Regions from separate parts of the Streptomyces sp. NPDC048297 genome, predicted to be linked through region 1. Evidence: riboswitches for the same ligand, from Rfam matches in the RefSeq annotation. Region 1 holds a riboswitch; each other region holds the start of a gene.
The links. A riboswitch is a leader RNA that binds a small molecule or an ion and turns the genes downstream of it on or off. The one in region 1 is predicted to bind glycine.

Region 1 (10,155 bases):
GCAGCTCCGTGCCCGTGGCGTCGTACGCCCAGACGGTCATGCCGTTGGCGTGGTAGGGGAGCGCCTTGCGGCGGTGCAGGACGAGGTCGTCGTCGAAGGAGAAGGTGATCTCGTGCTCGCCGAGCAGGTTCAGCCGGCCCGCCTTCTTGATCCCCTCCACCCGCTCGTCGGCGCTCTCCACGTCGACCGTGCGCGGAGAGGCGCCCTCAAGACCGAGCAGCACCGCCTTCGGGGTGCCGTGGCCGTGGCCGGTGGCGCCGAGCGAGCCGTACAGCTCGCAGCGCACGGACGCGACGGAGCCGAGCAGGCCCTCGTTGCGCAGCCGGCCGGCGAACATGCGCGCCGCGCGCATCGGGCCGACCGTGTGGGAGCTGGACGGGCCGATGCCGATCGAGAACAGGTCGAAGACCGAGATGGCCACGGGGGTGACTCCTCACATACGGGGTGGTGCGGGGGCCGGCACCGCGCTCACCTTTCCAGTGTGCGCGGTGCCGGATGAAACGGGATTTACTTGTTCAGTCCCGGGTACAGCGGGTGCTTGTCGGCCAGGGCCTCGACCCGGGCCTTGAGCGCCTCGGCGTCGTAGGACGGCTTCAGCGTCTCGGCGATCACGTCCGCGACCTCGGCGAAGTCCTCGGCGGTGAAGCCGCGGGTGGCGAGGGCGGGCGTGCCGATCCGCAGGCCGGAGGTCACCATCGGCGGGCGCGGGTCGTTCGGGACCGCGTTGCGGTTGACGGTGATGCCGACCTCGTGGAGACGGTCCTCGGCCTGCTGGCCGTCCAGCTCGGACTCGCGCAGGTCGACCAGGATCAGGTGGACGTCCGTCCCGCCCGACAGGACGTTGACCCCGGCCTCGCGGGCGTCGGCCGCCGTGAGGCGCTCGGCGAGGATGCGCGCGCCCTCGACCGTGCGCCGCTGGCGCTCCTTGAACTCCTCGGAGGCGGCGACCTTGAAGGAGACCGCCTTCGCCGCGATCACGTGCTCCAGCGGGCCGCCCTGGAAGCCGGGGAAGACCGAGGAGTTCAGCTTCTTCGCGAAGTCCTTCTTGGCGAGGATGACGCCGCCGCGCGGGCCGCCGAGGGTCTTGTGGGTCGTGGAGGTGACCACGTCCGCGTACTCGACCGGGTTCGGGTGCAGACCGGCGGCGACCAGGCCGGCGAAGTGCGCCATGTCGACCCACAGGTACGCCTCGACCTCGTCGGCGATCCGGCGGAACTCGGCGAAGTCCAGCTGCCGCGGGTACGCCGACCAGCCGGCGATGATCACCTTGGGGCGGTGCTCCTTGGCGAGCCGCTCGACCTCGGCCATGTCGACCAGGCCGGCCTCGTCCACGTGGTACGCGACCACGTTGAACTGCTTGCCCGAGAAGTTCAGGCGCATGCCGTGGGTCAGGTGGCCGCCGTGCGCGAGGTCCAGACCGAGGATGGTGTCCCCGGGCTGGGCCAGCGCGAACAGCGCCGCCTGGTTGGCGGAGGCGCCGGAGTGGGGCTGCACGTTGGCGTACTCGGCGCCGAACAGCTCCTTGATCCGGTCGATGGCGATCTGCTCGGCGACGTCGACGTGCTCGCAGCCGCCGTAGTAGCGGCGGCCGGGGTAGCCCTCGGCGTACTTGTTGGTCAGGACCGAACCCTGGGCCTCCATCACCGCGAGCGGCGCGAAGTTCTCGGAGGCGATCATCTCCAGCGTCGACTGCTGGCGGACCAGCTCGGCGTCGACCGCGGCGGCGATCTCGGGGTCCAGCTCGTGCAGGGGGGTGTTCAGGACAGTCATGGGGCTACGACTCCTCAGCCGGCGATCTCGGCGTCGTACTCGGCGGCGGAGAGCAGGTCGGACGGCTCCTCCGTGACACGGACCTTGAACAGCCAGCCACCCTCGAAGGGGGCGGAGTTCACCAGCGACGGGTCGTCGACGACGTCCTGGTTGGCCTCGACGACCTCACCGGTGACCGGCGAGTACAGGTCGGAGACGGACTTGGTCGACTCCAGCTCGCCGCAGGTCTCGCCCGCGGTCACCGTGTCACCGACCTCGGGGAGCTGGGCGTAGACGACGTCGCCGAGGGCGTTGGCCGCGAACTCGGTGATGCCGACCGTCGAGACGCCGTCCTCGGCGGCCGACAGCCACTCGTGCTCCTTGCTGTAGCGCAGCTGCTGCGGGTTGCTCATGGCCTGAATTCTCCTGTATGCGGGAAAGTGCTGGTCGACGGGGGAGTGCGGAAAGCGCTGATGAGCAGGCGAAATGTGGGCAGGGTCACGTGCTCGGGACGCGACCGGGGCCCAGCCTGCTGGCGCTTTGGGCCAGTGACTACTTCTGGCGCTTGTAGAAGGGCAGCGCCACGACCTCGTAGGGCTCGTGGTTGCCGCGGATGTCCACGCCCACGCCCTCGGTGCCCGGCGCCGCGTGGGCGGCGTCGACGTAGGCCATGGCGATCGGCTTGGCCAGGGTGGGGGAGGGGGCGCCGGAGGTGACCTCGCCGATCACCTGGCCGCCGGCGACGACGGCGTACCCGGCGCGCGGGACGCGGCGGCCCTCGGCGACCAGCCCGACCAGGACGCGCGGCGGGTTCTGCTCGGCGCGCGCGGCGGCCTCGGTGAGCGCCTCGCGGCCCACGAAGTCGCCCTCCTTCTCGAACTTCACCACCCGGCCGAGCCCGGCGTCGAACGGCGTGAGCGAGGTGGTCAGCTCGTGCCCGTACAGCGGCATGCCCGCCTCCAGGCGCAGGGTGTCCCGGCAGGACAGGCCGCACGGCACCAGGCCGACGCCCTCGCCGGCCTCGGTCAGTGCCTGCCACAGCTGCACGGCGTGCTCCGGCTTCACGAACAGCTCGAAGCCGTCCTCGCCGGTGTAGCCGGTGCGCGCGATCAGCGCGGGGACGCCGGCGACGGTGCCGGGCAGGCCCGCGTAGTACTTCAGGCCGTCCAGGTCGGCGTCCGTGAGGGACTTCAGGATGCCGGGGGACTCGGGGCCCTGGACGGCGATCAGCGCGTAGGCGTCGCGGTCGTCGCGGACCTCGGCGTCGAAACCGGCGGCGCGCTCGGTCAGCGCGTCGAGCACGACCTGGGCGTTGGAGGCGTTCGCCACGACCATGTACTCGGTCTCGGCCAGCCGGTAGACGATCAGGTCGTCCAGGATGCCGCCGTCGGCCCGGCAGATCATGGTGTAGCGGGCGCGGCCGAGCCCGACGGAGGCGATGTTGCCGACGAGCGCGAAGTTCAGCAGCGCGGCGGCCTGCGGGCCGGTCACCGTGATCTCGCCCATGTGGGAGAGGTCGAACAGGCCCGCACTGGTGCGCACCGCGACGTGCTCGTCACGCTCGGAGCCGTAGCGCAGCGGCATGTCCCAGCCGGCGAAGTCGGTCATGGTCGCACCGAGCGAGCGATGGAGGGCGTCCAGCGCGGTGTGACGGAGTTCGGTACTGCTCATCGGTCGGTCGTCTCCCAAGGCAAGAAGGGCGAGGAAGTTCCTCCCCATCTGTCATCGGAACCTGAGAGGTTCGCCATGACCACCGACTCGGGAAAAGTCGCAGGTCAGGACTTGCACCTTGGGTGGGGCCACCGTCATGGCGGCCCGCTTTTCAGATGTGCCTCGCCCGCGCGGTAACGGGGCCTGAGAGATTCAAGGGAGGGACTTGCTCCTTCGGCGCCCCAGCGAAGACTGCTGGGAACTCTCCCGCGCGGATTCAAGCGGCCGGTATGCAGTTGGCGGGCACATCATTGCACGCCACACCCCGGACCGTCAGGGCCGCATCTGTAACCGAGCTGTCGCACGACGCGCACCGAACCACTGGACACCGCGCATTACCTTCTCTTTACATGTGAAGGGCAAGGGGGATGCCCCGGGCCCAGCAGGGGAGGACGAACACGGTGAACAGGACCACGGCCTACGCCACCACCACCGGCATCGCGGTGCCGAAGCAGCCCTGCGCCCCCGCCGTCGAACGCGGCACCGGTCGCCCGGCCCCGGTCGTCCGCGACCTGCGCGAGCGCGCCGGCCACAGCCCGCACACCCTGCACTTCGGACCGAGAGACCTGGTGGTGATCACCGGCCTGCCCGGCAGCGGCAAGTCCACCCTGATGCGGCGCGCGGTCCCCGGCCCGCGGATCGACTCCCAGGACACCCGCGAGCGCTGGGACGCCCGCACGCCCCGCCTCCTGCCCTACGCGCTCTACCGCCCCCTGGTCCGCCTCTCCCACTACGCCGGCCTGCGCCGCGCCCTCGCCTCCGGCGAGGCGGTGGTCGTGCACGACTGCGGCACCCAGGCCTGGGTGCGCGCCTGGCTGGCCCGCGAGGCCCGGCGCCGCGGCGGCACCCTGCACCTGCTCCTCCTCGACGTCACCGCCCGCACCGCCCGCGAGGGCCGGCGCGAGCGAGGCCGGGACGTGTCGCGGTACGCCTTCCGGCGCCACCGCGGCGCGACCGCCCGGCTGCTGCGCGCGGTGCAGCGCGGCGAAGTGCCCGCCGGCTGCGGCTCGGCGGTGCTGCTGGACCGGCCGGCGGCGGACGTCCTGCAGCGGATCGTGTTCACAGGGTGAGGGCCGTCACCCGTACCGGATAGCCTTTGGCACCACAGCACGGTTCCCAGCAGGCGGTAGGCACATGGACTTCCCGGCGGACGTTCCCGCGGACTTCCCGGCACAGGCGCACCCCCACCCGCACGGCGGTTGGCCCGGCAACGAACTGGAGGAGGTGCTCTCCGCCTCCCTGGGCGTCCCCTCCGCGGGCGGCCGGATCGTCGAGGTCCTGGGCCGCAGCTTCCTCTGGATACCGCTGCCGGGCGGCGGCGGCCCGCACAGCGGCCCGCTGGACCTGCCCACCCTGGACATCGAAGGCCAGGTGTACGTCCCGGTCTTCAGTTCCGAGGAGCAACTGCACCAGGCCACCGGCTCCCACATGTCGTACACCATCGCCCCCGCCGTGGAGTTCGCCCGCGGCCTGCCCCCGCAGGTGGGCCTGGCGGTCAACCCCGGCGGCGTGGTCGGCGTCCCCCTGCCGCCCGAGGCGGTGGCGGACCTCTCCCGCGCCGGCCGCACCCCCCTGGACGGCCCCGCCTCCGGCGGTCGCGTCCGGCTCTTCGAGCCCGACTGGCAGGACGACCCGGTCGACTTCCTCTCCGCCGCCTCCGCCGAGTTCGCCGCGACCGGCGTCGTCCGCACCGCCCGCCGCTGCCTCGCCGCCATCGAGACGGCCGACCCCGTGATGTTCATCGGCGTCGAACTCTCCCCGTACGAGGGCGACATCCGCGCCCTCCCCCTGGGGGCGCTCGGCAGAGCCCTCGGCACCCAGCCGGTCCCCTGGCCGGTCAACCTGGTCCTCATGGACATCGCCGACGACCCCGTCGCCACCTGGCTCACCACCAACGTCCGCCCCTTCTACGAGTCCGGCCACTAGAAGCCGCGACCACGCCCACCAGAAGCCGTGAACACGCCCACTGGAAGCCGACGACAGGTGCAGCAGACCCAGGGGCGCGGGGAACTGCGCGAGAACCACGCACAACCCGCACCCGCCGACGCACACAAGGCCCCGAGCCACCAGGCGCTTAAGCTGTCTCCAAACGTGGGGCACTGAAAAGAGAAGGGCACGACAGGTGAGCGCGAGCCACAGCGGCAGCGTCGAGCACATGCTGCGCCAGGTCACCCCCGGCCGCTACGACGCCTACGAAGCGCTGCTGCGCGCCCTCGCCACCCCCTCCTCCGGCCAGATCTGGATGTTCCTGTGGCACGGCCAGGCCGGCTCCCCGGACGCCCAGTACGGGGACATGGAGGTCGACGGCTCCCACTACGCCCCCTGCGTCACCTCCGCGCAGGAACTCTCCGCGAGCGGCTGGAACCGGTCCTACGAGGTCGTCGACGGGCTCGACGTGGCCCGCACCCTCTACCCCGACCACTACGGCCTCTGGCTCAACCCGCACGCCCCGGGCGGCGGCGTCGGCATCCCCTGGCTGGACCTGCGCCGCATCGCCACCGGTCTGGACCGCCAGCCCGCCGGCCCCCTGCGCCTGTCCGAACCGGCCGTCGACATCCCGCAGTTCTACGCCCTGCTCGCGCAGAACGCCCACCGCACCCCCGCGCTGCGCTCGCTGCGCCGCGCCTGGGTGCAGCCCGCGCTCGGGGCGCCGTACCTCGCCCTCGGCCTGGACGTGTACGACACCTCGCCGGCCGCGGTCGACTCGGTGCGGGCGATGATGCAGCAGTCCGTCGGCGCCGTACCGGAGGGCCTGCCGGTCTCGACGGTCGCGATGACCGACGACTACGACCCCGTCGTCATGTGGATGCGCGCCAACTCCCGCCCGTTCTACGACCGCGACGCCCACGCGGCCGCCCCCCAGCCCCAACCCCGCTCACCGGCCCCCGGCTACGGCTACCCGCCGGTCCACGGGGCCTACTGAGCGCGTGCGCTGAGTCGAAGTCGGCGGGTCAACCGTCACTGTGTGTGACCGATTCGTCCGCGCGTCGGTTCCGGACGTTCGGATAACGGAACCCCCATAGCCGCATCACGGTTACGCATACTTTCGCCGTCAGCTCTGGCGGCTGATCGCGGCCACGCTGAAGACTCCCCACTCAGGACACCAGGTGCTCACCTCACGTCCTGAGCAAGTCGACAAAGCCGCAAACCTTGGCGGCAGATGCGGGCCGGTCAACAACCGGCTGGAGGGGTCGGATTCACAGTGACAGCACCGCTCGAGACCACCGGGGCTGAGGCCGAGACCCCGCCCGAGGCTGTGCTCGCCGGGGTCAAGAAAGCCCAGATCGAAGGTCGTTCGCTCACACAGATCGCCTGGACCCGGTTCAAACGGGACAAGTTGGCGGTTGCGGGTGGCGTCGTCGTCATCCTGCTCGTGCTCATGGCGGTGCTCGCCAAGCCGATCGAGTGGGCCTTCGGGCTTGACCCCAACGAGTTCCACCAGAACCTCATCGACCCCGCCCTGCTCGCCCCCAAGGGCAGCTGGGGCGGAATGAGCTGGGCCCACCCGCTCGGCGTCGAGCCGCAGTACGGCCGCGACATGCTCGCCCGCATCATCGAGGGTTCCTGGGTCTCGCTGCTGGTCGCCGGCGGCGCCACCCTGCTGTCCGTCGTCATCGGCACCGTGCTCGGCGTCGTCGCCGGCTACTACGGCGGCTGGGTCGACAGCGTCATCAGCCGGCTGATGGACACCTTCCTCGCGTTCCCGCTCCTGCTGTTCGCCATCGCCATCTCGGCCTCGGTCCAGGACGGATTCTTCGGCTTCAACGGGCTGCCGCTGCGCATCGGCGTGCTGATCTTCGTGATCGGCTTCTTCAGCTGGCCCTACATCGGCCGTATCGTGCGCGCCCAGACGATGAGCCTCGCGCGGCGCGAGTTCGTGGAGGCCGCCACCAGCCTGGGCGCCCGGGGCCCGTACATCCTGTTCCGGGAACTCCTGCCCAACCTCGTCGCTCCGATCCTCGTCTACTCGACGCTGATCATTCCGACGAACATCCTCTTCGAGGCCGCGCTGAGCTTCCTCGGAGTCGGTATCGCACCGCCGCAGGCCTCCTGGGGCGGAATGCTCAGCAACGCAGTGGATCTCTACACCGCAGATCCGCAGTTCATGTTCGTGCCCGGACTGGCGATCTTCATCACCGTCCTGGCGTTCAACCTGCTGGGTGACGGGCTGCGTGATGCGCTCGATCCTCGCAGCAAGTGATCCAACGATCGAGGGGGCATTCCTCACGTGAAGACGAGAAGGGTTACCGCCGCCGTGGCGACGGTCCTGGCGGTCTCGCTCGGCGCTGCCGCGTGCGGCGGCGGTAACGACAGCAAGAACAACGGCGGTGGCGGCACCGCCAAGAAGGACGCGGCGCTGGACTCCATCGTCAACGCGTCGAGCAAGAAGGGAGGGACGGTCAACCTCGAGGACTCCGACGTCCCGGACTCCCTCGACCCCGGCAACACGTACTACGGCTTCGTGCAGAACTTCTCGCGTCTCTACGCGCGTACGCTCGTCACGTTCAAGCCGGCCGCGGGCAAGGACGGCCTCACGGTCGTCCCCGACCTGGCGGACTCCCTCGGCAAGGCCAGCGCCGACGCCAAGACCTGGACGTACCACCTGCGTTCCGGCCTGAAGTTCGACGACGGCACGCCGATCACGTCCAAGGACGTCAAGTACGCGATCGAGCGCTCCAACTTCGCGCCCGAGGCCCTGTCCAACGGCCCGACGTACTTCAAGGCGTACCTAGAGGGCGGTGACAAGTACAAGGGCCCCTACAAGGACAAGAAGGGCCTCGACTCGATCGAGACCCCGGACGACCAGACGATCGTCTTCCACCTGGCCAAGCCCTTCGCCGACTTCGACTACCTGGCGACCTTCTCCCAGACGGCCCCCGTGCCGGCGGCGAAGGACGACGGCGCGAAGTACGTCCAGCACATCGTGTCCTCCGGCCCCTACAAGTTCGCCTCGTACGAGGAGGGCGCCAGCGCCTCCCTCGTCCGCAACCCGAACTGGGACCCGAAGTCGGACCCGATCCGCAAGGCGCTGCCGGACAAGATCAACGTCAAGTTCAAGGTCAACCCGGTCACGGTCGACAACGACCTGCTCGCCGACAAGATCACGGCCGACATCACCGGCGCCGGTGTGCAGCCGCAGACGCAGCCGAAGATCCTGAACGGCAAGTACGCCCCGCAGACGGACAACTCGTACGCGGGCGCGACGGGTTACATGGCGCTGAACCTGCACGTCGCCCCGTTCGACAACGTCCACTGCCGCAAGGCCGTCCAGTGGGCCCTCGACAAGCAGTCGGTCATCGACGCCATGGGCGGCTCGCCCAAGGGCGACGTGGCCACCACGCTGCTGCCGCCGTCGGTCAACGGCTACACCAAGTTCGACTCCTACGCCACGCCCGGTCACAAGGGTGACGTGGCCAAGGCCAAGGACGAGCTGAAGCAGTGCGGCAAGCCGAGCGGCTTCTCCACCACGCTGACCGCCCGCGCCGACCGCCCCGCCGAGGTCGCGGCCGCCACGGCCATCCAGAACTCGCTGAAGGCCGCCGGCATCACGGTCGACATCAAGCAGTTCCCCTCCGGCAAGTACTTCTCCAACTTCGCCGGTGTCCCGAGCTACGTCCACCAGCACAAGCTCGGCATGATGATGATGGCGTGGGGCGCCGACTGGCCGACCGGCTACGGCTTCCTGGACCAGATCATCGACGGCAGCGCCATCAAGCCCTCGGGCGGCAACAACCTGATGGAGCTGAACGACCCGAAGATCAACAAGGCTCTGTCCGACGCCATCTCGAACACCGACTCCGCGGCCCGCACCAAGGCCTGGGGCGACATCGACAAGATGGTCCTGGACAACGCCTCGGTCGTCCCGCTGATCTACCGCAAGAACCTGCTGATCAGGCCTTCGTCCGCGACCAACGTCACGGTCACGCAGGCGTACCTCGGCATGTACGACTACACGCTGCTGGGCTCCTCGAAGTAACAGCAGGCCGGATACCCCTGAAAGGCAGGTGAAGGTTCCGGGCGGCCGGGACGGACAACCCCGTCCCGGCCCCCCGGAGCCGCACAGCTGTGGCTGCGTACATCATCCGACGCGTCTTCGGCGCCGTAGTGCTGCTGCTGGTGGTCAGCGCAGTCACCTTCGCGATCTTCTTCCTGGTGCCCCGCCTGGGCGGCCAGACGGCCACCCAGCTGGCCACCCAGTACGTCGGCAAGGACGCCAACCCCGAGTCCATCGCCGCGATCAAGAAAAACCTGGGCTTCGACCAGCCCATCTACATCCAGTACTGGGACTACATCAAGGGCCTGTTCGTAGGCGCCGACTACAAGTTCGGTCCTGACGCCACGCACTGCAGCGCCCCCTGCTTCGGGTACTCCTTCAAGAGTCACATCGAGGTGTGGCCGCAGCTCACGCAGCGCATCCCGGTCTCCTTCTCGCTGGCCGTCGGTGCGGCCGTGATGTGGCTGATCTTCGGTGTGACCACCGGTGTCATCTCCGCGCTGCGCAAGGGCAAGCCCGTCGACCGCATCGCGATGTTCATCGCGCTCGCCGGCGTCTCGCTCCCGATCTTCTTCACCGGCCAGGTCATCAACGCGCTGTTCATCTACCAGTGGCCCATCTGGGACAGCACCGACTACGTGCCCTTCACCCAGAACCCGGGCGAGTGGGCCTGGCACCTGCTGCTGCCCTGGATCAGCCTC
Region 2 (10,155 bases), on a different contig from region 1:
GGCGGCCAGGCGCAACGCGTCGCGCTCGCCCGCGCGCTGGCCACCCGCCCCCGGCTGCTGCTCCTGGACGAGCCGCTCGCGGCCCTGGACGCCCGTACCCGCCTGGAGGTCCGCGCCCAGTTGCGCCGCCACCTCGCCGAGTTCGAGGCGGTCGCCGTGCTGGTCACGCACGACCCGCTGGACGCCATGGTCCTCGCCGACCGGCTGGTGGTCGTCGAGCACGGCCGGATCGTGCAGGAGGGCTCCCCCTCCGAGATCGCCCGTCGTCCACGCACGGACTACATCGCCCAGCTCGTCGGCCTCAACCTCTACCGGGGCCAGGCCGAGGGGCACACCGTACGACTCGACGCGGGGCCCTCGATCACGACCACGGAGGACCTGTCCGGACCGGTCTTCGTCGCCTTCCCGCCCGGCGCCGTCACGCTCTTCCGGGACCGGCCGACCGGCGCCAGCGCCCGCAACCTGTGGCGCTGCGAGGTCGCCGGTCTGGAGACGCACGGCGACCAGATCCGCGCCGACCTGACGGGTGAACTCCCGCTCGCCGCCGACCTCACCACGGTCGCGGCGGCCGAACTCGACCTGCACCCGGGCGCAGCGGTCTGGGCGACCGTGAAGGCGACGCAGACGCACGCATACCCGGCATGACGGCCCGCGCACACTACGGTGTGGGGCCATGACCATGAGTATCCGCAACCAGCTTCCCGGCACCGTCACGGCGGTCCGCCCAGGCGAGGTCATGGCGACCGTCAAGGTCCGGCTGGCCGGCGGCCAGGACCTGACCGCCGCGATCACCCTGGAGGCCGTCCAGGACCTCGGGCTCGCCGAGGGGACCCCCGTCCGCGCCCTGGTGAAGTCGACCGAGGTGTCCCTGGCCACCGAGCCCCCGCAGCACATCTCGATCCGCAACCAGCTGCCCGGCACCGTCAGCGAGGTCACCTCCGGCGCGGCCATGGCCACCGTCAAGGTGGCGGTCGACGGCGGCGTCCTCACCTCCGCCATCACCCACGAGTCCGCCGACGACCTGGGCCTGAAGGCCGGCGACCCGGTGGTGGCCCTGATCAAGTCCACCGAGGTGTCCCTGACCACCGCCTGACCGACGAACCGCGTCACCGCACGCCGCCAGACGTCGTCGCCGGACACAGCCGATGGCCCCGCCCGGACACCCGGCCCCCGCACACACCGAAGCCCCGCCCGGGTGCGGGCGGGGCCTCACAGTGCCCTCACGCACTGCGCGTGAGGGCGTACACCGTCCCTCAGTCCTCGTACGCGTCCAGCGGCGGGCAGGAGCACACCAGGTTGCGGTCGCCGAAGGCCTGGTCGATGCGGCGCACCGGCGGCCAGTACTTGTCGGCGGCCGAGACACCGGCCGGGAAGACGGCCTCTTCGCGGCTGTAGGCGTGCTTCCACTCACCGCCGAGCGCGCGGGCCGTGTGCGGGGCACCCCGCAGCGGGTTGTCCTCCGCGGGCCACTCGCCCGCGCCGACCTTCTCGATCTCCGCGCGGATGGCGATCATCGTGTCGCAGAACCGGTCCAGCTCGCCCAGGTCCTCGGACTCGGTCGGCTCGATCATCAGCGTGCCGGCCACCGGGAAGGACATGGTCGGCGCGTGGAAGCCGTAGTCGATCAGGCGCTTGGCCACGTCGTCCACGCTCACGCCGGTCGCCTTGGTCAGCGGGCGCAGGTCGATGATGCACTCGTGCGCGACCAGGTTGCCGGGGCCGGTGTAGAGCACCGGGTAGTGCGGCTCCAGGCGCTTGGCGATGTAGTTCGCGGAGAGCACGGCGACCTGCGTGGCCCGCTTGAGGCCCTCGCCGCCCATGAGACGGACGTACGCCCAGGAGATGGGCAGGATGCCCGCGCTGCCGAACGGCGCCGCCGAGATCGGACCCACGCCCGTCTCCGGGCCGGCGGCCGGCTGCAGCGGGTGGTTCGGCAGGTACGGCGCCAGGTGCGAGCGGACCCCGACCGGGCCGACGCCGGGGCCGCCGCCGCCGTGCGGGATGCAGAACGTCTTGTGCAGGTTCAGGTGCGAGACGTCGCCGCCGAAGTGGCCGGGCTTGGCGAGGCCGACCAGGGCGTTGAGGTTGGCGCCGTCGACGTAGACCTGGCCGCCGGCCTCGTGGACCTGGGCGCAGATGTCGGCGACGTGCTCCTCGAAGACACCGTGCGTCGACGGGTAGGTGATCATCAGGACCGCCAGCTCGTCGCGGTGCCGCTCGATCTTCGCCCGCAGGTCCTCGACGTCGATCTCGCCGTCCTCGGCGGTCTTCACGACGACGACCTTCATGCCGGCCATCACGGCGCTGGCCGCGTTGGTGCCGTGCGCGGAGGACGGGATCAGGCAGACCGTGCGCTGCTCGTCGCCGTTCGCGCGGTGGTAGCCGCGTACGGCCAGCAGACCGGCCAGCTCGCCCTGGGAACCGGCGTTCGGCTGCAGCGAGACCTTGTCGTACCCGGTGACCTCGGCGAGACGTTCCTCCAGCTCGCGGATGAGGGTCAGGTAGCCCGCGGCCTGTTCGGCGGGCACGAAGGGGTGCAGCTGGCCGAACTCGGGCCAGGTGACCGGCTCCATCTCGGTGGTCGCGTTGAGCTTCATGGTGCAGGAGCCCAGCGGGATCATGCCGCGGTCGAGCGCGTAGTCGCGGTCGGCCAGCTTGCGCAGGTAGCGCAGCATCGCGGTCTCGGAGCGGTGCTCGTGGAAGACCGGGTGGGTCAGGTAGTCGTCGGTGCGCAGCAGCGCCTCGGGCAGCGCCTGCGCGGCGGCCTCGTCGAGCGCCTCGATGTCGCCCTCGACGCCGAAGGCGGCGAAGACGGCGGCCAGCTGGGCACGGTCGGTGGTCTCGTCGCAGGCCAGGGAGACGTGGTCGGTGTCGACGAGGCGCAGGTTCACCCCGTTGTCCACGGCCGCGGCGGCGACCTCGGCGGCCTTGCCGGGCACGCGCGCGGTGAGGGTGTCGAAGTAGGCGCCGTGGACGATCTCGACGCCGCCCGCCTTCAGGCCCTCGGCGAGGAGGGTGGCGTACCGGTGGGTGCGCGACGCGATGGTCCTGAGGCCCTCCGGCCCGTGGTAGACGGCGTACATGCCGGCCATGACGGCGAGCAGCACCTGCGCGGTGCAGATGTTGCTGGTGGCCTTCTCACGGCGGATGTGCTGCTCACGGGTCTGCAGCGCGAGGCGGTAGGCCTTGTGGCCGTCGGCGTCGACGGAGACGCCGACCAGACGGCCGGGCAGGCTGCGGGCGAACTTCTCGTGCACCGCCATGTAGCCCGCGTGCGGACCGCCGAAGCCCATCGGCACACCGAAGCGCTGGGTCGTGCCGACCGCGATGTCCGCGCCCAGCTCGCCCGGCGAGGTCAGCAGGGTCAGCGCCAGGAGGTCGGCGGCGACCGTGACCAGGGCGCCCAGCTCGTGCGCCTGGTCGATGACGGGCTTCAGGTCGCGCACCGCACCGGATGCGCCCGGGTACTGCAGCAGCACGCCGTTGATCTCACGGGCCGCGATGTCCGCCGGGATGCCCTCGCTGAGGTCGGCGACGACGACCTCGACACCGGTCGGCTCGGCGCGCGTCTCGATGACGGCGACGGTCTGCGGCAGCGTGTCCGCGTCGACCAGGAACAGGCCCTTCTTGTTCTTGCCCATGCGCCGGGACAGCGCCATCGCCTCGGCGGCGGCCGTGCCCTCGTCGAGCAGGGAGGCACCGGAGGTCGGCAGCCCGGTCAGCTCGGCGACCATCGTCTGGAAGTTCAGCAGGGCCTCGAGCCGACCCTGCGAGATCTCCGGCTGGTACGGCGTGTAGGCCGTGTACCAGGCAGGGTTCTCCATGACGTTGCGCAGGATGACGGGCGGCGTGAAGGTCCCGTAGTAGCCGAGCCCGATCATCGAGCCGAGCACCTGGTTGCGGTCGGCGAGCGAACGCAGCTCGGCGAGCACCTCGGCCTCGGTGCGGGCACCCGGCAGGTCGAGGGCGTCGGCGTTCTTGATCACATCCGGGACCGCGGCGGCGGTCAGCTCGTCGAGGGAGCCGTAGCCGACGTGCGCGAGCATCTTGGCCCGCGCCTCCTGGTCGGGCCCGATGTGGCGCTGCTCGAAGGGAATGCCCGCTTCGAGCGCGGCGAGCGGAATGCGATGAGCGGTCATGTACGGAGGCCTCCTGGTCTGCGCGACCTGCGAGGGGCACCACGGCGCGGGTGCCCGGACGGCCTCCCCCTCTGTCATCTCAAACCTGAGAGCTTCACCGGGCACACTGAAGGCCCGGCTTTCACCGTCGGTGAGAGCGGGAGCCGTCGTCGGCGCCCGCCCTGCTTTCCAGAGTGACCTCGTCCGTGCGGTACGGGGGCCTGAGAGATTCCGGGGAGGAGTTGCTCCTTCGGCGCCTCCGAGTGCTCGGAGGACTCTCCCGCACGGGGTCAGCAGCCGTTGTCAGACTACCAGCGAGGTCAATGCCCGCGGCCTCGAGTGGCCGCCTCCCTGAATCTGCTCTTTTGTAGTGCTTACGGATGAGTTGCGACCACGTGGAGGGAGAGGGACCGTGCAGACCGACATCGATCCGCGCAACCTGATCGGCCGCAAGGCGTTCGACCGCAATGGCACCAAGATAGGGACCATCGACGAGGTGTACCTCGACGACGCCACCGGGGTGCCGGAGTGGGCGGCCATACGCACCGGTCTGTTCTCCCGGGACGCCTTCGTCCCGCTGGAGCCCAGCGAGCTGATCGAGGGCACCCTCAGGGTCCCCTTCGACCGCGCGCTCATCAAGGACGCCCCCGACTTCGGCGTGGGCCGCCACCTGTCCCCCGAGCAGGAACTCCAGCTCTACCACCACTACGGCCTGGACGTGGGTGCCCCTCCCCCGCTCCCGGACCACGACTTCGGCAAACTGGCCGGAACGGAGGAGAGCTGAGAAACGGGTACGAGGAGATCTGAGAAACGGGTACGGAGGAGACCTGAGCAAGGGGCAAGCCTTGCCGCCCCCGGGGGCCGCAACTCCCCAGGGGCACGGGGAACAGCGCGCGAAAACCCCACGCACCCGCACTCACTCGCACTGCGCACTCGCACCCGACTGCCGCCCCACCCACTACCCGCTACACACGGGTCTCCGCTTCACCCCGCTTCACCCCGCTTCACCCCACGTCCCCCCTTCCCCCCTTCACCCCGCACCAACGGCAGCGGATCCGCCGTCTCCAGCTCAGGATCGTCGACCCGGAACGTCCGCACCCGCCCCGGCTCCGACTGCGGCGTCTCGAACCGCACGGTGACCCGCCCCAGCCCACTTCCCTGCACCCAGCCGTGCCCGAACTCCGCATGCCGCACGTCGTGCCCCGCACGCCACTGCCGCTCGGCAGGCTCCGGGGGCAGCTCCACGGCCTCGGGTACGACCTCCTCCGGCGCCTCCTCGGCGGCGGCAGCAGCGGCAGCGCCCTGCGCGAACAGGTCCTCCTGCGTGTAGTCGGCGAGCCCGGAGACGCCCACGCCGAGCAGCCGCACCCCGCCCGTGGTGTCCACGGACTCCAGCAGCCGCGCTGCCGCCTCCCGGATCACCGCCGGGTCGTCCGTGGGCCCTCTGAGCGTCTCCGAGCGGGTCAGCGTCGAGAAGTCGTACCTGCGCACCTTCAGCACGATGGTCCGCCCGGACAGGCCCGCCCCGCGCAGCCGCCGCACGCACCGGTCGGCCAGCCGCTGCACCTCCGTCCCGACCCGCAGCCGGTCGTGGATGTCCACGTCGTAGGTGTCCTCGACCGACACCGACTTGGTCTCCCGCTCGGCCACCACGGGCCGGTCGTCGCGCGCCAGCGCCATGGCGTACAGGGCGTGCCCGTGCGCCTTGCCGAGCATCCGTACCAGCTCGTCCTCACCCGCCTCCGCCAGCTCCTCGACGGTGGTGATCCCGGCCCGCCGCAGATGGTCCCCGGTGGCCGGCCCGACGCCCGGCAGGGTGCGCACCGACATCGGTCCGAGCAGGTCCCGCTCGGTCCCGGGCCGGATGAGTACGAGGCCGTCGGGCTTGGCCTCCTCCGAGGCGATCTTCGCGAGCATCTTGGAGGCGGCGAGCCCCACCGACCCCGTCAGCCCCGTGGCCGCGCGTATGTCGGCGCGCAGCCTGGTCCCGGCCAGGCGCGCCGATTCCCCGTCCCAGGCCGCCTCCCCGGCCTCCAGGTCCACGAACGCCTCGTCCAGGCTCAGCGGCTCCACCAGCGGCGACAGCGCCCGCAGGAGCGCCATCACCTGCTCGCTGACCGACCGGTAGACGGCGAAGCGCGGCACCAGGTACGCGGCGTTCGGGGCCAGCCGGCGCGCCTGGGCCATGGGCATCGCCGAATGGACGCCGAAGACCCGTGCCTCGTACGACGCGGTGGCCACCACACCGCGGGGTCCGAGCCCGCCCACGATCACGGCCTTCCCGCGCAGGCTCGGCTTGGATGCCTGCTCCACCGAGGCGAAGAAGGCATCCATGTCGAGATGCAGGATCGTGGGCGCGTTTCTCACATGTCCGATGCTGCACCACACCACTGACAATGCGGGCCCACCGGCCCGGCCCTGCGAGGCGCCGTCGTCAGGCGGGGCGCCTGCGGCGCCGTCCAGTGACGCGCCGGGGGGCCGCGCTGTCAGACGGCCCGGTTGCGGCGCCTGGCCAGTTCGTCCGCGGGGTTCTGCCCGATGAGCGTCTCACCGGTGTCGATGCGCTCGCCGTGCAGCTGCGAGAGAGCGCTCTCCACGTCCCGCCACACCACGCCCACGGCGATGCCGAAGATTCCCTGACCCCCCTGGAGCAGCGCATGCACCTCGTCCGGGGAGGTGCACTCGTAGACGGTCGCCCCGTCGCTCATGAGGGTCATCCGCTCGAGGTCGCGGAAACCGCGTTCCCTGAGGTGCTGGACCGTCGTGCGGATGTTCTGCAAGGAGACACCCGTGTCCAGGAAGCGCTTGACGATCTTCAGGACGACGACGTCCCGGAAGCTGTACAGACGCTGCGTACCCGACCCGTAGGCGGGCCGCACGCTGGGCTCGACCAGACCCGTGCGGGCCCAGTAGTCGAGCTGACGGTAGGTGATGCCGGCCGCCGCGCAGGCCGTGGGACCGCGATAACCGATCTGCTCGGATGTCATGGACGCCGCCCCTCCGCCACTCGGCACCACCGTCGGCTGCTGTGGGGCGTGATCGGCCGCGCCGGCGGGATGAGGGTACCCCCTGCTCGAGCGTGGCAAAGAGCCTGAGGGAGGGTACGGACCGCTCTCCCCGAAACCGCGTCCGGGGGCACCCCCAGCCGTACCGTCGCCGCTGATGCTCACGCCGACCTCCGTCCTTGACCTGCCTTCTCGACGGTAGGCAGTCACCAGGGGTGCGTCAACGATCGCCACACTCGGCACGCCGAGTGATAATCACCCTAGGAGTGGTTTTCCGTTCCCCACCGCGGGGAAAGGCTAGCCGAATGCCATGGCAGGGAGGCGTAGGACGCTCTCACGGGCCGCTGGCAATTGCCCTCACGCCGGCCCCCCTGCCGAGCCACCGACCGACCGGTTTCCCAGCCCGTCCGGCGCGGCCCGCCCCGCTTCACCGCCCCGCCTCACTGGCTGCTGGTGCCGAAGTCCTCGGGCGAGATCTGGTCGAGGAACTCACGGAACTTCTCGACCTCGTCCTCCTGCTCGTCCGGGATCGCGATGCCGGCGTCGTCCAGCACCGTGTCACTGCCGTAGATCGGCGTTCCGGTGCGCAGGGCCAGCGCTATGGCGTCGGACGGGCGGGCACTGACCTCGACCCCGCTGGCGAAGACCAGCTCCGCGTAGAAGACGCCCTCACGCAGGTCCGTGATGCGCACTTCGGTCAGCTCCTGGCCGACGGCCTCCAGCACGTCCTTGAACAGGTCGTGGGTCAGCGGTCGCGCGGGCGCCATGCCCTGCTGCGCGAAGGCGATCGCCGTCGCCTCCCCCGGTCCGATCCAGATGGGGAGGTAACGATCGCCCCCCACTTCGCGCAGGAGCACGATCGGTTGGTTGGAGGGCATTTCCACCCGGACACCTACGACATCGAGCTCGTTCACACAGCAACCCTAGGCCGTGCCCGGGACGTTTGGGTAGTCGGGCCGGGAACAGGTGGCCGATACGGCCCACCGACACGCCCGTTCGTCACGGCAACCGCACCCCGAGAGCGGTCTTCACCATCGCCGCGTGCAGCTTCACCGTGAGCGCCGCCAGCTCCTTCGTACGGGCCTCCGCGTGCGCCCTGGTCTGCGGGTTGCGATGGCGCTTGAGCGGGGCCACCACCTGGTCCACGAGACCCGCCTCGCGGTCGGCCGCCGCCTTCATCACCCGAAGGTGCCGCGGCTCGATCCCGAACCGGCCCAGCTCCGCCACGAGCGAGGCCACGGTGACGGCCTCGGCGTCGTACACCCCGTCCTCCAGGGGGACGACGAGCCCGTACGACTCCCACTCCTTCAGGTCACCCTCGTCGACACCGGCGGCCGCCAGCAGCTCGGACCGCCCGACCCGCGCCACCGTGGGCCGCTCGGCCTGCTGCTCCACGTCCTCCCCGGTGCGCTGGCGCCCCACCACCGGAAGCTGGACGGCCTCACCGCGCTCCATGGCGTCCAGATGCTCCCGGATCACCTTGAGCGGCAGATAGTGGTCCCGCTGCATCCTCAGGACGTGACCGAGGCGCTCGACGTCCCCGGCGCTGAACTTGCGGTACCCCGAGGGGGTCCGCCGCGGCTCGATGAGCCCCTCCGACTCCAGGAAGCGGATCTTGGAGATGGTCACTTCGGGAAACTCGTCACGCAGCGCGTTCAGCACCGTGCCGATGCTCATCAGCCCACTGTCCGCGGCGGCGGCACCGTTTCCGGCACCGCCGCTCGGTGTTTGAAGCATGGACCTTCCCTGGGGTCCCCCCGGACGGCGTCCGGGGGAGGTCAGATGCCCTGCCGGCTCAAGTAGAAGACCAGCCGGTACTTGCCGATCTGCACCTCGTCGCCGTTGGACAGAGCGACCTGGTCGATCCGCTCACGGTTGACGTACGTGCCGTTCAGGCTGCCCACGTCCGCCACCGTGAAGGTGCCGTCGGGAGAGCGCCGGAACTCCACATGGCGGCGCGAGACCGTCACGTCGTCCAGGAAGATGTCGCTCTGCGGGTGACGGCCGGCCGTGGTCAGGTCGCCGTCCAGCAGGAAGCGGCTGCCCGAGTTCGGCCCCCGGCGCACCACCAGGAGCGCCGAGCCCAGCGGCAGCGCGTCGACGGCCGCCTGCGCCTCGGGCGAGAGCGTCGGCACCGGCGTCTGGCCGGTCACCTCGGCGTCGTAGGCCTCGATGCCGGAGATGGAGATCGTGGACGTGGTCTCGGAGGCACGCTCGGGCGCGACACCGGGACGCAGGGGCGCACCGCAGTTCGAGCAGAAGCGGGCGTTCTCCGCGTTGCGGTTACCGCACCTCGTACACACCAGGACCGACATGGACGGATCCTCCTGCCGCGGAAGCCCCGCGGGGGCGTTGGACGCATTCGGGCCGGAGGCAAACCCTCCACCCGCACTTGAGGTTGACGGTTGCCCGAAACCTATGCCGCCGGACTGGGCAGGGTCAACAGACGCCGCGCCCTGCCCGCCGGAAATGTCACCGCCCGGACCAGCGACCTGGTCCCGGAACAGCGGGCGCTGGCCCTCCGCGTCAGGCTGTGCGCGATGGCGAGCGGTCGCGTTGTCTCCGCTCTCTCGCGCACTCTTGCCGAACAACTTCGCAAACAACTTCACGGGCGATTCCCCTTGACCGAAACAGACCCGCCCGTGGGGCAGGACGAACCCTGATTGCCGACACCGGTCGACCCGGACATCCTCACAACGTCCGTTTCCACCAAACAGTTTCCACCACGCACCTCCCCATCGGTGCGCCGACCCCCCGCAACCTCATGCCCCTGGCACACGTCTCCCATGCACCGCCGGTTCACCGTGAGGACGACCGAGCGTAGTCAGGCCCCTTCGCCTGCCGCAAGGCATCCACGACGATCTTGTCCGACCGCTCGACCGTCACCGTGGCCTGCTCCTTCTCCAGAGTCTGCACCACGCCTCCTGGGATGTTCAGCGCCGGTTCGAGGTCCTGCGGCTTACCGATGACCTGGAAACGAAAGGGAGCGTTGATCTTGTTCCCGTCGACACTGACCTTCTTGCCGGAGTCCG
Region 3 (10,155 bases), on a different contig from region 1:
GTGTCGCGGCAGGCCAGGCCGCAGGGGAGAAGGCCGTGCTCCGCGCCCGCTTCGCTGACGGCCCGCCAGAGGGCCACCGCGTCCTCGGGACGGCAGTAGATCTCGAAGCCGTCCTCGCCGGTGTAGCCGGTGCGGGCGAGCAGCACCTCGCGGTCCGCCAGCCGTGCCCGGTCGATCGCGTAGTACTTCAGCGACGGCACGTCCACGTCGGCCAGTTCGCTGAGGATCGTCGGCGACGTCGGGCCCTGGACCGCGATCAGCGCCCAGTCGCTGGAAGCGTCCCGGATCGTGGTGGCGTAGCCGTCGATCCGGTCACGCAGGCAGGAGAGCACGACCGGCGCGTTGCCGGCGTTGGCCACGACGAGGTACTCCTGCTCGGCCAGACGGTAGACGACGAGGTCGTCGAGGACTCCGCCGGTCTCGTGGACCAGAAGGGAGTAGCGGGCGCGGCCGACGGCGATCTTCGACGGCTCCCCGACCAGCGCGTGGTCGAGGGCCCGGCCCACCTCGGGACCAGACAGTTCGATTTCGCCCATGTGGGTGAGGTCGAAGATTCCGGCGGTGGTCCGTACGGCGTGGTGCTCGGCCAGTTCGGAGGTGTAGCGCAGCGGCATCGACCAGCCGGCGAAGTCGGTGAACCTCGCCGCGAGTTCGGCGTGGACGTCGTGCAGCGGTGTCTTCTTGGACATGGTGGTTTCCCTCAGACCGTGACCGGTCGGATCACGACTCGAACGACTCGGGGGGCGGGCAGGCGCAGACCAGGTTCCGGTCGCCGTGCGCCTGGTCGATCCGGCCGACTGGCGGCCAGTACTTGTCGGGCGTGACGCCCGCCGGAAAGACGGCCCGCTCGCGCGAGTAGGCCCGGGTCCACTCACCGGCGATCGCGGCCGCGGTGTGCGGCGCCCGTCGCAGCGGGCTCCCCTCGAGGGTCCAGGCACCCTCGTGCACCAGGTCGATCTCCGCGCGGATCGCGATCATCGCCTCGCAGAAGCGGTCCAGCTCCTGCAGGCTCTCACTCTCCGTCGGCTCGACCATCAGCGTGCCGGCGACCGGGAAGCTCATCGTCGGCGCGTGGAAGCCGTAGTCGATGAGCCGCTTGGCGATGTCGTCGACCGTCACACCCGTGGCGGCGGTGATCGGGCGTACGTCGAGGATGCACTCGTGCGCGACGAGGCCGCCCTCTCCGGCGTACAGGACGGGGAAGTGCGGCGCGAGCCGTCGGGCGACGTAGTTGGCGCTCAGCACGGCCGTCTGGGTCGCCTCCTTCAGCCCCTCCGCGCCCATCATCCGGATGTAGGCCCACGGGATCGGCAGGATGCCGGCACTGCCGAACGGCGCGGCGCTCACCGACCCGGTCCCGTCGCGGCGTCCGGTGTCGGGGTGCAGCGGGTGGGTGGGCAGGTACGGTGCGAGGTGCTCGGCCACCGCGACCGGGCCGACGCCCGGCCCGCCGCCGCCGTGCGGGATGCAGAACGTCTTGTGCAGGTTGAGGTGGGACACGTCGCCGCCGAACTCACCCGGCTTGGCGACCCCGAGCAGCGCGTTGAGGTTGGCGCCGTCGACGTACACCTGTCCGCCGTGCTGGTGAACCAGCTCGCACAGCCGGGTGATGCTCTCCTCGTAGACACCGTGTGTCGAGGGGTAGGTCACCATGATCGCGGCCAGGTCCTCGGCGTGCTTCGCGCACTTGGCCTCCAGGTCGGCGAGGTCGACCGTGCCGTCGGGCCGCGACGCCACCACGACGACGCGCATCCCGGCCATGACCGCGGAGGCGGCGTTGGTGCCGTGCGCGCTTGCCGGTATCAGGCACACGTCGCGGCCGGCCTGGCCGTTGCTCCGGTGGTAGGCGCGGATCGCCAGCAGGCCCGCGAGCTCGCCCTGCGATCCGGCGTTCGGCTGGATGGAGACCTTGGCGTACCCGGTGATCTCGGCCAGCCATGTCTCGAGCTGCTCGATCAGGGTCAGGTACCCGGTCGCGTCCGTGAGGGGGGCGAACGGGTGCAGGTCCGCGAAGGCGGGCCAGCTGACCGGTTCCATCTCCGTGGTCGCGTTGAGCTTCATCGTGCAGGACCCGAGCGGGATCATGCCGCGGTCCAGCGCGAAGTCACGGTCGGACAGCTTGCGCAGGTAGCGCAGCATCGCGGTCTCGGAACGGTGCTGGTGGAAGACCGGGTGGGTGAGGAAGGGGGAGGTACGGCGCAGTCCCGACGGCAGCGCCGTCGGCGCGCCGGTCGCCGGCCCGTCCAGGTCGTCGTCGGCCCGGCCGAAGGCGTCGAGCACAAGGCGGACGTGGTCTTTCGTCGTGACCTCGGAGCAGGAGACGCCGACGTGGTCCTGGTCCACCAGACGCAGCCGCAGACCTTTGCCGTGTGCTGCCACGACGACCTCCTCGGCACGGCCGGGGACCCGCACCAGCAGAGTGTCGAAGAACTCGCGGTGCACCACCGCGATCCCGCTCGCCCGCAGCCCCGAGGCGATGAGCGTGGCGTGCCGGTGCGTCCGTCGGGCGATCTCGGCCAGACCCTCGGGGCCGTGGTAGACGGCGTACATCGACGCGACCACGGCCAGCAGCACCTGCGCCGTGCAGATGTTCGAAGTCGCCCTGTCGCGCCGGATGTGCTGCTCGCGGGTTTGCAGGGCGAGGCGGTACGCCGGCCGGCCGGCGTCGTCCACGGACACGCCCACGAGCCGGCCGGGCAGATGGCGTGTCAGCCCTTCGCGGACCGCGATGTAGCCGGCGTGCGGCCCGCCGTAGAACAAGGGGACACCGAAGCGCTGGGACGATCCGACGACGATGTCGGCGCCGAACTCGCCCGGGGGCACGAGCAGGGTGAGGGCCAGCAGATCGGCGGCCACTGTGACCAGCGCCCCGCGCGCTCGTGCCGCGGCGGTCACCTCGCGCAGGTCGCGGACCGCGCCCGAGCACCCGGGGTAGGACAGCACCACCCCGAAGAAGTCGTCCTCCGGCAGCGGCTCGGCGACGTCGATCTCGACGACCTCGATGCCGATCGCGTCGGCACGCGTGCGCAGGACGTCGAGGGTCTGTGGCAGGGTGTCGCGGTCGACCAGGACGCGGGTGGACCTCTTCTCGCCCGCGACACGGCGCATGACCGTGACGGCCTCGGCGACCGCCGTACCCTCGTCGAGCAGCGACGCGTTGGCAGTCGGCAGCCCCGTGAGATCGCCGACCATGGTCTGGAAGTTGATCAGCGCCTCGAGTCTGCCCTGGCTGATCTCCGGCTGGTACGGCGTGTAGGCGGTGTACCACGCCGGATCCTCCAGCACGTTGCGCCGGATCACCGCGGGTGTGACGGTCGCGTGGTAGCCGAGGCCGATCATCGGGACGGCCACGATGTTCCTACCGGCGAGGTCGTGCAGCTCGGCGCGCGCCTCGGCCTCGGTGGCGGTGGCGGGCAGGTTCAATTCGGAGGTGCTCCGGATGCCGCTCGGGACAGCGGCGTCGATCAGCTCGGTCAGCGTCGGGTAGCCGACGTCGGCCAGCATCTTGGCGCGGTCGACGTCGCCGACACCGATGTGACGGGCGGCGAACTCGCCGGACGCGGAGGATCCGGGTGAGGTCATGGCGGGAGGCTCCCTGATGGGGGGTGCCGCGGACGCGGCACCGTGGACGGGTGACCTCCCCGCTCTGTCATCGGTACCTGAGAGCTTCACCACCGGGTCCGGCGGTTTGCACCGTGGGCGCAGGACGTTGACGTCCCGTCTTTCCAGAGTCGCTTCACCGGAGCGGTACCTGTGCCTGAGAGATTCTGGGGAGAGTTGCTCCTTCGGCGCCTCGCCAAGACTGGGCAAGGGCTCTCCCGCTCCGGTTCGAGCAGCGTTTGTGTTGAGTTGTCGAGCCCGACCGCAAGGCCGGGTGGAGGCGCCGTCAGGGCGGGTCAGCACCCTGACGACCCTGGTGACCGTCGATCACGTACGAAATCAGGCGTGCTCAGACGCCGCGTACACGGGACTGGCCACGCGGTTCTTCGTCATGAGCGTGACCAGGTCGAACACCACGGTCGCGGCGGCGACGCAGGTGATCTCGGCGTGGTCGTAGGCAGGAGCGACTTCGACCACGTCCCCGCCGACGATGTTGAGTCCGTCGAGGCTGCGGAGCAGACGCAGCAGCTCTCGGCTGTTCAACCCGCCCATCTCCGGCGTTCCCGTCCCAGGTGCGAATGCGGGGTCGAGAACGTCGATGTCGATCGAGATGTACACCGGTGCGTCGCCCACGCGTCGCCGTACGGCGTCCACCGCCCCGTCGATCCCGATCACGTCGAGGTCTCCGGCGCGGATCGCCCGGAAGCCGAACGCCTTGTCGTTCACGAGGTCCATCTGGTCGTAGATCGGTCCCCGGATACCCAGGTGGATGGACTTCTCCTCGGCGAGCAGGCCCTCCTCGAAGGCCCGGCGGAACACCGTGCCGTGCGTGACCGGAGCGTTGAAGTAGGTGTCCCAGGTGTCGAGGTGCGCGTCGAAGTGGACCAGCGCGATCGGGCCGTACTTGTCCTTGGCCGCGCGCAACATGGGCAGCGCGATGGTGTGGTCACCGCCGATGCTCACGATGCGCCGGTCGGACCGGCCCGCGATGTCGCGGGCGTAGCCCTCGATCTGGGCGACCGCTTCGTCGATGCTGAACGGCGTACAGGGAACGTCGCCGGCGTCGACGACCTGGAGCGCTTCGAGCGGTGCGGTGTCGAGCTCGACGTGGAATTTCGGGCGCAGGTGGCGCGAGGCCTGGCGGACGCCCATGGGTCCGAAGCGGGCGCCCGGCCGGTACGACGTGCCCCCGTCGAACGGCACTCCGAGGATCGCGATGTCGTAGTCGCTGACCGAGCCGATGTCGGGGATTCTGGCGAAGGTGCCCAGACCGGCGAAGCGCGGGACCTTGGTGGCGTCCAGGGCGCCGATCGGGGCGGGGCGGTTGTCGGGGCTCATCACGGTCTCCGGTCAGTTGGTGGGGGCGGGGGCGGGGGCGGGGGCGGGGGACGGGTCGGTGTGTTCGGCCGGGTTGTCGGCGCCCGCGGCGGTGTCGCTGAGCGAGCGGCCTCGGGTCTCGGTTGCCCAGGCCAGCGTGACCAGGAGCCCGATGACCGACACGACGGCGCCGACGAGAAGTGGCAGGTTCTGGCTCTTGGCCAGGGCGAACGGCATCAGGAACGTGGCCGCGGCCGCCCCGATGCGGGAGAACGCGGTCCCGACTCCGACGGCGGTGGCGCGGACCTCGGTCGGGAAGAGCTCATTGGGGTAGACCACCTCGAGGAAGCTGGAGCCGCCCGAGGCGAGTGCGAAGACGCAGACCGCGACGAAGGTGACCCAGGTCGGCAGTCCTGGCACCAGACCGGGTACGCCCAGGGCTACCGCGATGATCCCGAAGGACCACAGCAGCAGCGCTCGACGGCCGATCCGCTCGACCAGCCAGAGTCCGGGGATGCCGCCGATGACGAACAGCGCGGCGAGGAAGACCTCCGCGGTGTTGCCGGTGATTCCCATGCCCGCCAGCAGGTCGGGGGCGAACGAGTAGAGCGCGAACAGCGGGATCACCTGGGCGGTCCAGAAGACGCCGACGAACAGGGTGCGCTTGAGGTACGGCGAGCGGAACACCGTGGTGTAGCTGGTCTTCGCGGCCGTCTGTTCGACCGCCAGGTCCGCCACGCCGTACTGCGGCCCGAAGACCTTCTTGATCGCCTGATCGGCCTCCTCGGCACGCCCCTTGCTGAGCAGCCAGCGAGGCGACTCCGGCGTACCGAGCCGCAGGAACAGGGTCACCACGGCGAACAGGGCCGGGCTGGCAAGCATGAAGCGCCAGGCGTTCGCACCGAGCCCTTCGAGGCTCACGCCCACGACGTACGCCGCCGCGGCGCCGACAGCCCAGACCACGAACGTGGCGCCGAGCAACCGACCGCGGAACCGCCGCGGGAGGTACTCCGCCAGCAATGACGTGGCGATCGGGTAGTCGGCGCCGATGGCCGCGCCGAGGAGGAAGCGCAGGAGCACCAGCTGCCAGACCTCGGCCGCGAAGGCGGACAGCACGGAGAACAGCGCGAGCGCGGCAAGGTCGGCGATGTACATGACGTGCCGACCGATCTTGTCGGTGACGTAGCCGAAGACCGCCCCGCCGAAGAAGATGCCGACCAGGCTCGCCGCCGCGACCAGGCCCTTGTCTGCGGTGGTCATGTCGAGGGCCGGGGTGAGCGTCGTGAAGGCGACGCCGATGATCGCGATGGCGTAGCCGTCGATGAACGGTCCGCCCGACGAGTAGGCGGTCAGTTTCTTGTGGAAGCGCGTCAGCGGCGCGTCGTCGATGAGATTCGATCCAACAGTCATGCAGTAGTCCCTGGCTCGCGATGGCCGTGTGGAGGTGCTGCTCCAGGTGTATGTGGGCGCCGTACGCGTCGTGCAGACCCACAGCGCTCAAAGTTCCCGCCCGCGCTTATACATCCGCACAACGCCGCTATGCAGACGGTCGGGCTCCGTCGTACCGTGACCCCATGCCGATCACGGTGGGCGAGCTGATCGAGATGCCGCACCTGCGCTGAGAGTCCGCTCAGGGGCCGGCGCGCCGGACCGGCCCGTATCGTGCACGCACACGACCGAGCCGTGGCGCTGGGTAGCCGGCTGAGAGCCGTCGATCTTCCGGTCAGTCCACCTCCGGCTGCGGGAACACGCGCGGCGTCAGCTCCAGCGACCGCACGTGCTCCGCGATCTCCCCGCACGTGGTGACCCACAGCTCCGGCAACCCCGCCATCGTCTCCAGCAGCGACTCCAGCGCGCGCAGCCGCCCCAGCCGGCCGCTCAGAAACGGGTGGATGGTGAGGGTGAAGCAGGACTCGTAGCGGTAGGCCTCGGCGAGCTCGCCGGTCCACATCGACAGCGCCTTGGCGGGGTCCTCGATGACGCCGGGGCCGAAGACCTCGGGGACGAAGGCGAACTGCTCCCAGTCGTCGAGCGCCCACGACACGGGGATCTCGACGATCGAGCGGGCGCCGTCGCCGGGCCGCTCGGCGAGCTCGTAGGGAAGGTCGGAGTCCATCAGGCTGGAGTCGTAGAGGAAGCCGCGGTCGAGCAGGATCTCCGCCGTCGAATACGACGTCTCCCACAGCGGCGCGCGGTACCCCACGGGCCGGACGCCGAGCACCTTGTCGAGCGACTCGAGTCCGCGGTCGATGACGGCCGCCTCCTCCTTGTACGACAGCCCGGCCATCGCCTCGTGCAGGTACCCGTGGTGCGCGATCTCGTGGCCGGCATCGCGGATCCGCCGGAGCAGGTCGGGGTAGCGCTCGACGGTGTACCCGGGCGCGAAGAAGGTCGCCTTGAGGTCGAACCGGTCGAGCAGGTCGAGCACGCGGGGTACGCCGGTCAGCGCGCCGTACGCCTGGTGGCTCATCACGGACAGCCGGTCCCGGGTGCCACGGTCGATGGTGAGGGCGACGTCCTCGGCGTCAAGGTCGAAGCCGAGGTTGGCGGCGGCCCGGAAGCCGGTCGGCCAGGTGATCGGGGCGGCCGGCTGGGTGGCGTCGCCGGTGGGGGTGGTCATGACGGTCCCTTCGGATCGAGAGAAGCAGGCTCAGGCGCGGGCGCGGGTGCTGCCGCCGTTGGCGGAGATGGTCTGGCCGACGAACGCGGTCAGGCCCGGCCGCGAGAGCAGGGCGACGGTGGCGGCGATCTCCTCGGGACGGCCGATCCTGCCGGCGGGGATCTCGGCGCCGTACTGCGCGTGCATCTCCTCCAGGCTCAGGCCGGCGTCGTCGGCGTCCACCTGCAGCTGGGGCGTGTCGATGATGCCCGGCGCGACCGCGTTGACGGTGATGTTCTCGGGCGCCAGCTCACGGCCCAGCGACTTGGTGAGCGCAATGAGTCCCGCCTTCGAGGAGGCGTACGCCGTGGCGCGCGGCCAGCCGACGACCCCCCACTCGGAGGTGATGACGACGATGTTGCCGCGCCCCTTGCGCCGCATCCCCGGCAGCACGGCCTGCACACACCGGAAGGTGCCTGACAGGTTCGTGTCGATATTGCGCCACCAGTCGTCGAGCGGCTGGTCGAGGATCGGGCCCATCGACATGTATGCCGCATTGCACACCACTACGTCAACCGGTCCCTGCTCGCGCTCGACCGCGGCGAACGCGGTCCGCACCGCCTCGGGGTCTGCCATGTCGGCCACCACCGGGAAGCCACCGGTCAGCTCGACCACCTCACGCATCTGCGGGGTGTCGGCCCGGCCGTTCACGCCGACCTTCGCGCCCTCCGCGGCCAGCCGGAGCGCGATCGCCCGGCCGATCCCCTGGGTCGCGCCGGTCACGACGGCGACCCGGCCCTCCTGGTGACGTCGTACGTTCGGCTCGTTCATCAGATCACCGCTCCCATGTTGGGGGAAAGCACTTCGCCGAAGCAGAACCCGCCCTCGTCGACCAGGAACTGCACGGCCTGGGCGATGTCCTCGGGTTGGCCGAGGGCCCGCGCCGGCAGGACCGCCAGGTACTCCGGCGTGCGCTGGGCCGCCGGCAGCAGGGGCGTGTCGGTCGGGCCGGGCGCGACCGCGTTGACGCGGACGCCGTGCTCGGCGACCTCCGCGCCGAGGCTGCGCACGAAGCCGAGGATCGCGCCCTTGGCCGCCGAGTAGTGCGCCTCGCTCTCGGTGCCGCCGATGCCGAGCTCGGAGGAGATCGCCACGACGGCGCCCTCACCCCTGTCGATCATCCCGGGCAGCACCGCCCGGACCGGGTTGAGCAGGCCGCCCACGTGGACGTGCATCATCCGGTTCCAGGCCTCCTCGGTGATCTCGCCGACCGGCACCAGCTGGTAGTGCCCCGCCGCCGTGACCAGCGCGCCCACCGGCCCGACCTCGGCCTCGATCCGGCCGAAGGCGGCGGACACCGACGCCGGGTCGGCGACGTCGCACTCGTAGGAGTGCTTCAGGTGCTCGACGGGACGCAGGTCGAGACCGCAGACGGTCCAGCCCGTCTCCTCCAGCGACCGGCACACGGCCGCGCCGATGCCGGAGGCGGCGCCCGTGACGACCGCGACGCGCGCGCTCATCGGACGACCTCCCGCTCGCCCACCGGCTCACTGATCCGGTTGCGGCGGCTCGCGTAGACCGCGACGCCGACGATGCCCAGTGCGACCAAGCTGATCACCATGCTCCAGTTGATGTACCACGGCTGACCGGGGCTGGTGCGCGGCCAGAGGACGTTGACGATTTCGAAGGCCAGCCACGCCGCGGCGGCGTAGGTGACGATCCCGCCCCAGCGGCCCATGGAGAAGGGCCCGGGCACCCAGCGCCCACTGAGACGGAGCAGGACGGCGGCGAAGACCGGGACCGCGAAGGCGATGTAGGGGCCCAGCACGGAGAAGCTCACCAGCACGTTGTAGAGGTCCGAGCCGGCGAAGAGCAGGAAGAGCGCCGAGACGACGGCGGTCAGGCCGATCGCGCGGATCGGCATCCGCTCCGGGCCACCGAGCTTGGCGAGGGAGGCCGCGCCGGGCAGGGCCCCGTCGCGGGCCATGCCGTAGACGGCGCGCGAGACGGCCGACTGGACGGCGAGGAACGCCGAGACGAAGCCGATCACGAACATGATGAGCAGCGGCTTGGCGATCGAGGCGCCGAGCTGCTCGGTCAGGGTCGCGGAGACCGGGTCACCGCTCTGCGCGTTCAGCACGGCGGGCAGGTCCGGGATGGCGAGGATGACCGCGACCGCCGAGAACATCACGATCGCGCCGACCAGGAGCAGGCCGAAGATGATGGCCTTGGGCACGTTGCGCTCCGGTTCCTGCACCTCCTCGGCGATCGACCCGGCGGACTCGAAGCCGAGGAACGCCCAGCCGGCGAAGGCCATCGCGACGAGCATCGTGCTCAGCGTGCCGCCGTTCGCGTGGGGCAGGCCGTCGAAGAGGGTCGAGACCGGGTTGACCTGGTGGAAGGCCAGCAGCACGATACCGAGCCCGACCGAGCCCACGATCTCGCACAGGATGCTCGCGATGATCATCACCTTGAGGACCTGCCGGCCGATCATGTTCGCCGCGGTGCCGAGGCCGATGATGCCCATCGAGACCAGGACGAGCTGCAGCCGGCCCGGCGCGGCGACGTCGAAGACCTCGAGCAGGAAGCCCGCCGCGGCGTACGCCATCGTCGACAGGGTGAGGGTGAGGCCCCAGATG

Region 2: it holds a riboswitch for glycine, as region 1 does, so the genes downstream of both, gcvP (aminomethyl-transferring glycine dehydrogenase) here and gcvT (glycine cleavage system aminomethyltransferase GcvT) in region 1, are expected to answer to the same signal.
Region 3: it holds a riboswitch for glycine, as region 1 does, so the genes downstream of both, gcvP (aminomethyl-transferring glycine dehydrogenase) here and gcvT (glycine cleavage system aminomethyltransferase GcvT) in region 1, are expected to answer to the same signal.

Annotation. Positions count from the first base shown of each region.
Region 1 covers NZ_JBICZA010000016.1:37,982-48,136, forward strand. The annotation lists gene ACGFYV_RS19120 (L-serine ammonia-lyase) at 1-421, opposite strand, end outside; gene glyA (serine hydroxymethyltransferase) at 508-1,770, opposite strand; gene gcvH (glycine cleavage system protein GcvH) at 1,785-2,162, opposite strand; gene gcvT (glycine cleavage system aminomethyltransferase GcvT) at 2,302-3,420, opposite strand; glycine riboswitch at 3,582-3,679, opposite strand; gene ACGFYV_RS19140 (AAA family ATPase) at 3,861-4,529, shown strand; gene ACGFYV_RS19145 (enhanced serine sensitivity protein SseB) at 4,594-5,385, shown strand; gene ACGFYV_RS19150 (enhanced serine sensitivity protein SseB C-terminal domain-containing protein) at 5,615-6,382, shown strand; gene ACGFYV_RS19155 (ABC transporter permease) at 6,662-7,660, shown strand; gene ACGFYV_RS19160 (ABC transporter substrate-binding protein) at 7,715-9,436, shown strand; gene ACGFYV_RS19165 (ABC transporter permease) at 9,526-10,155, shown strand, end outside.
Region 2 covers NZ_JBICZA010000034.1:89,470-99,624, forward strand. The annotation lists gene ACGFYV_RS30305 (ATP-binding cassette domain-containing protein) at 1-645, shown strand, start outside; gene ACGFYV_RS30310 (molybdopterin-binding protein) at 674-1,093, shown strand; gene gcvP (aminomethyl-transferring glycine dehydrogenase) at 1,254-4,139, opposite strand; glycine riboswitch at 4,318-4,411, opposite strand; gene ACGFYV_RS30320 (PRC-barrel domain-containing protein) at 4,531-4,902, shown strand; gene ACGFYV_RS30325 (DNA polymerase IV) at 5,103-6,485, opposite strand; gene ACGFYV_RS30330 (MerR family transcriptional regulator) at 6,605-7,288, opposite strand; gene ACGFYV_RS30335 (bifunctional nuclease family protein) at 7,564-8,037, opposite strand; gene ACGFYV_RS30340 (MerR family transcriptional regulator) at 8,123-8,860, opposite strand; gene ACGFYV_RS30345 (FHA domain-containing protein) at 8,902-9,732, opposite strand; gene ACGFYV_RS30350 (DUF881 domain-containing protein) at 9,923-10,155, opposite strand, start outside.
Region 3 covers NZ_JBICZA010000060.1:9,371-19,525, reverse strand. The annotation lists gene gcvT (glycine cleavage system aminomethyltransferase GcvT) at 1-689, opposite strand, end outside; gene gcvP (aminomethyl-transferring glycine dehydrogenase) at 721-3,582, opposite strand; glycine riboswitch at 3,736-3,831, opposite strand; gene speB (agmatinase) at 3,940-4,938, opposite strand; gene ACGFYV_RS36310 (MFS transporter) at 4,951-6,327, opposite strand; gene ACGFYV_RS36305 (polysaccharide deacetylase) at 6,641-7,537, opposite strand; gene ACGFYV_RS36300 (SDR family NAD(P)-dependent oxidoreductase) at 7,568-8,347, opposite strand; gene ACGFYV_RS36295 (SDR family NAD(P)-dependent oxidoreductase) at 8,347-9,036, opposite strand; gene ACGFYV_RS36290 (APC family permease) at 9,033-10,155, opposite strand, start outside.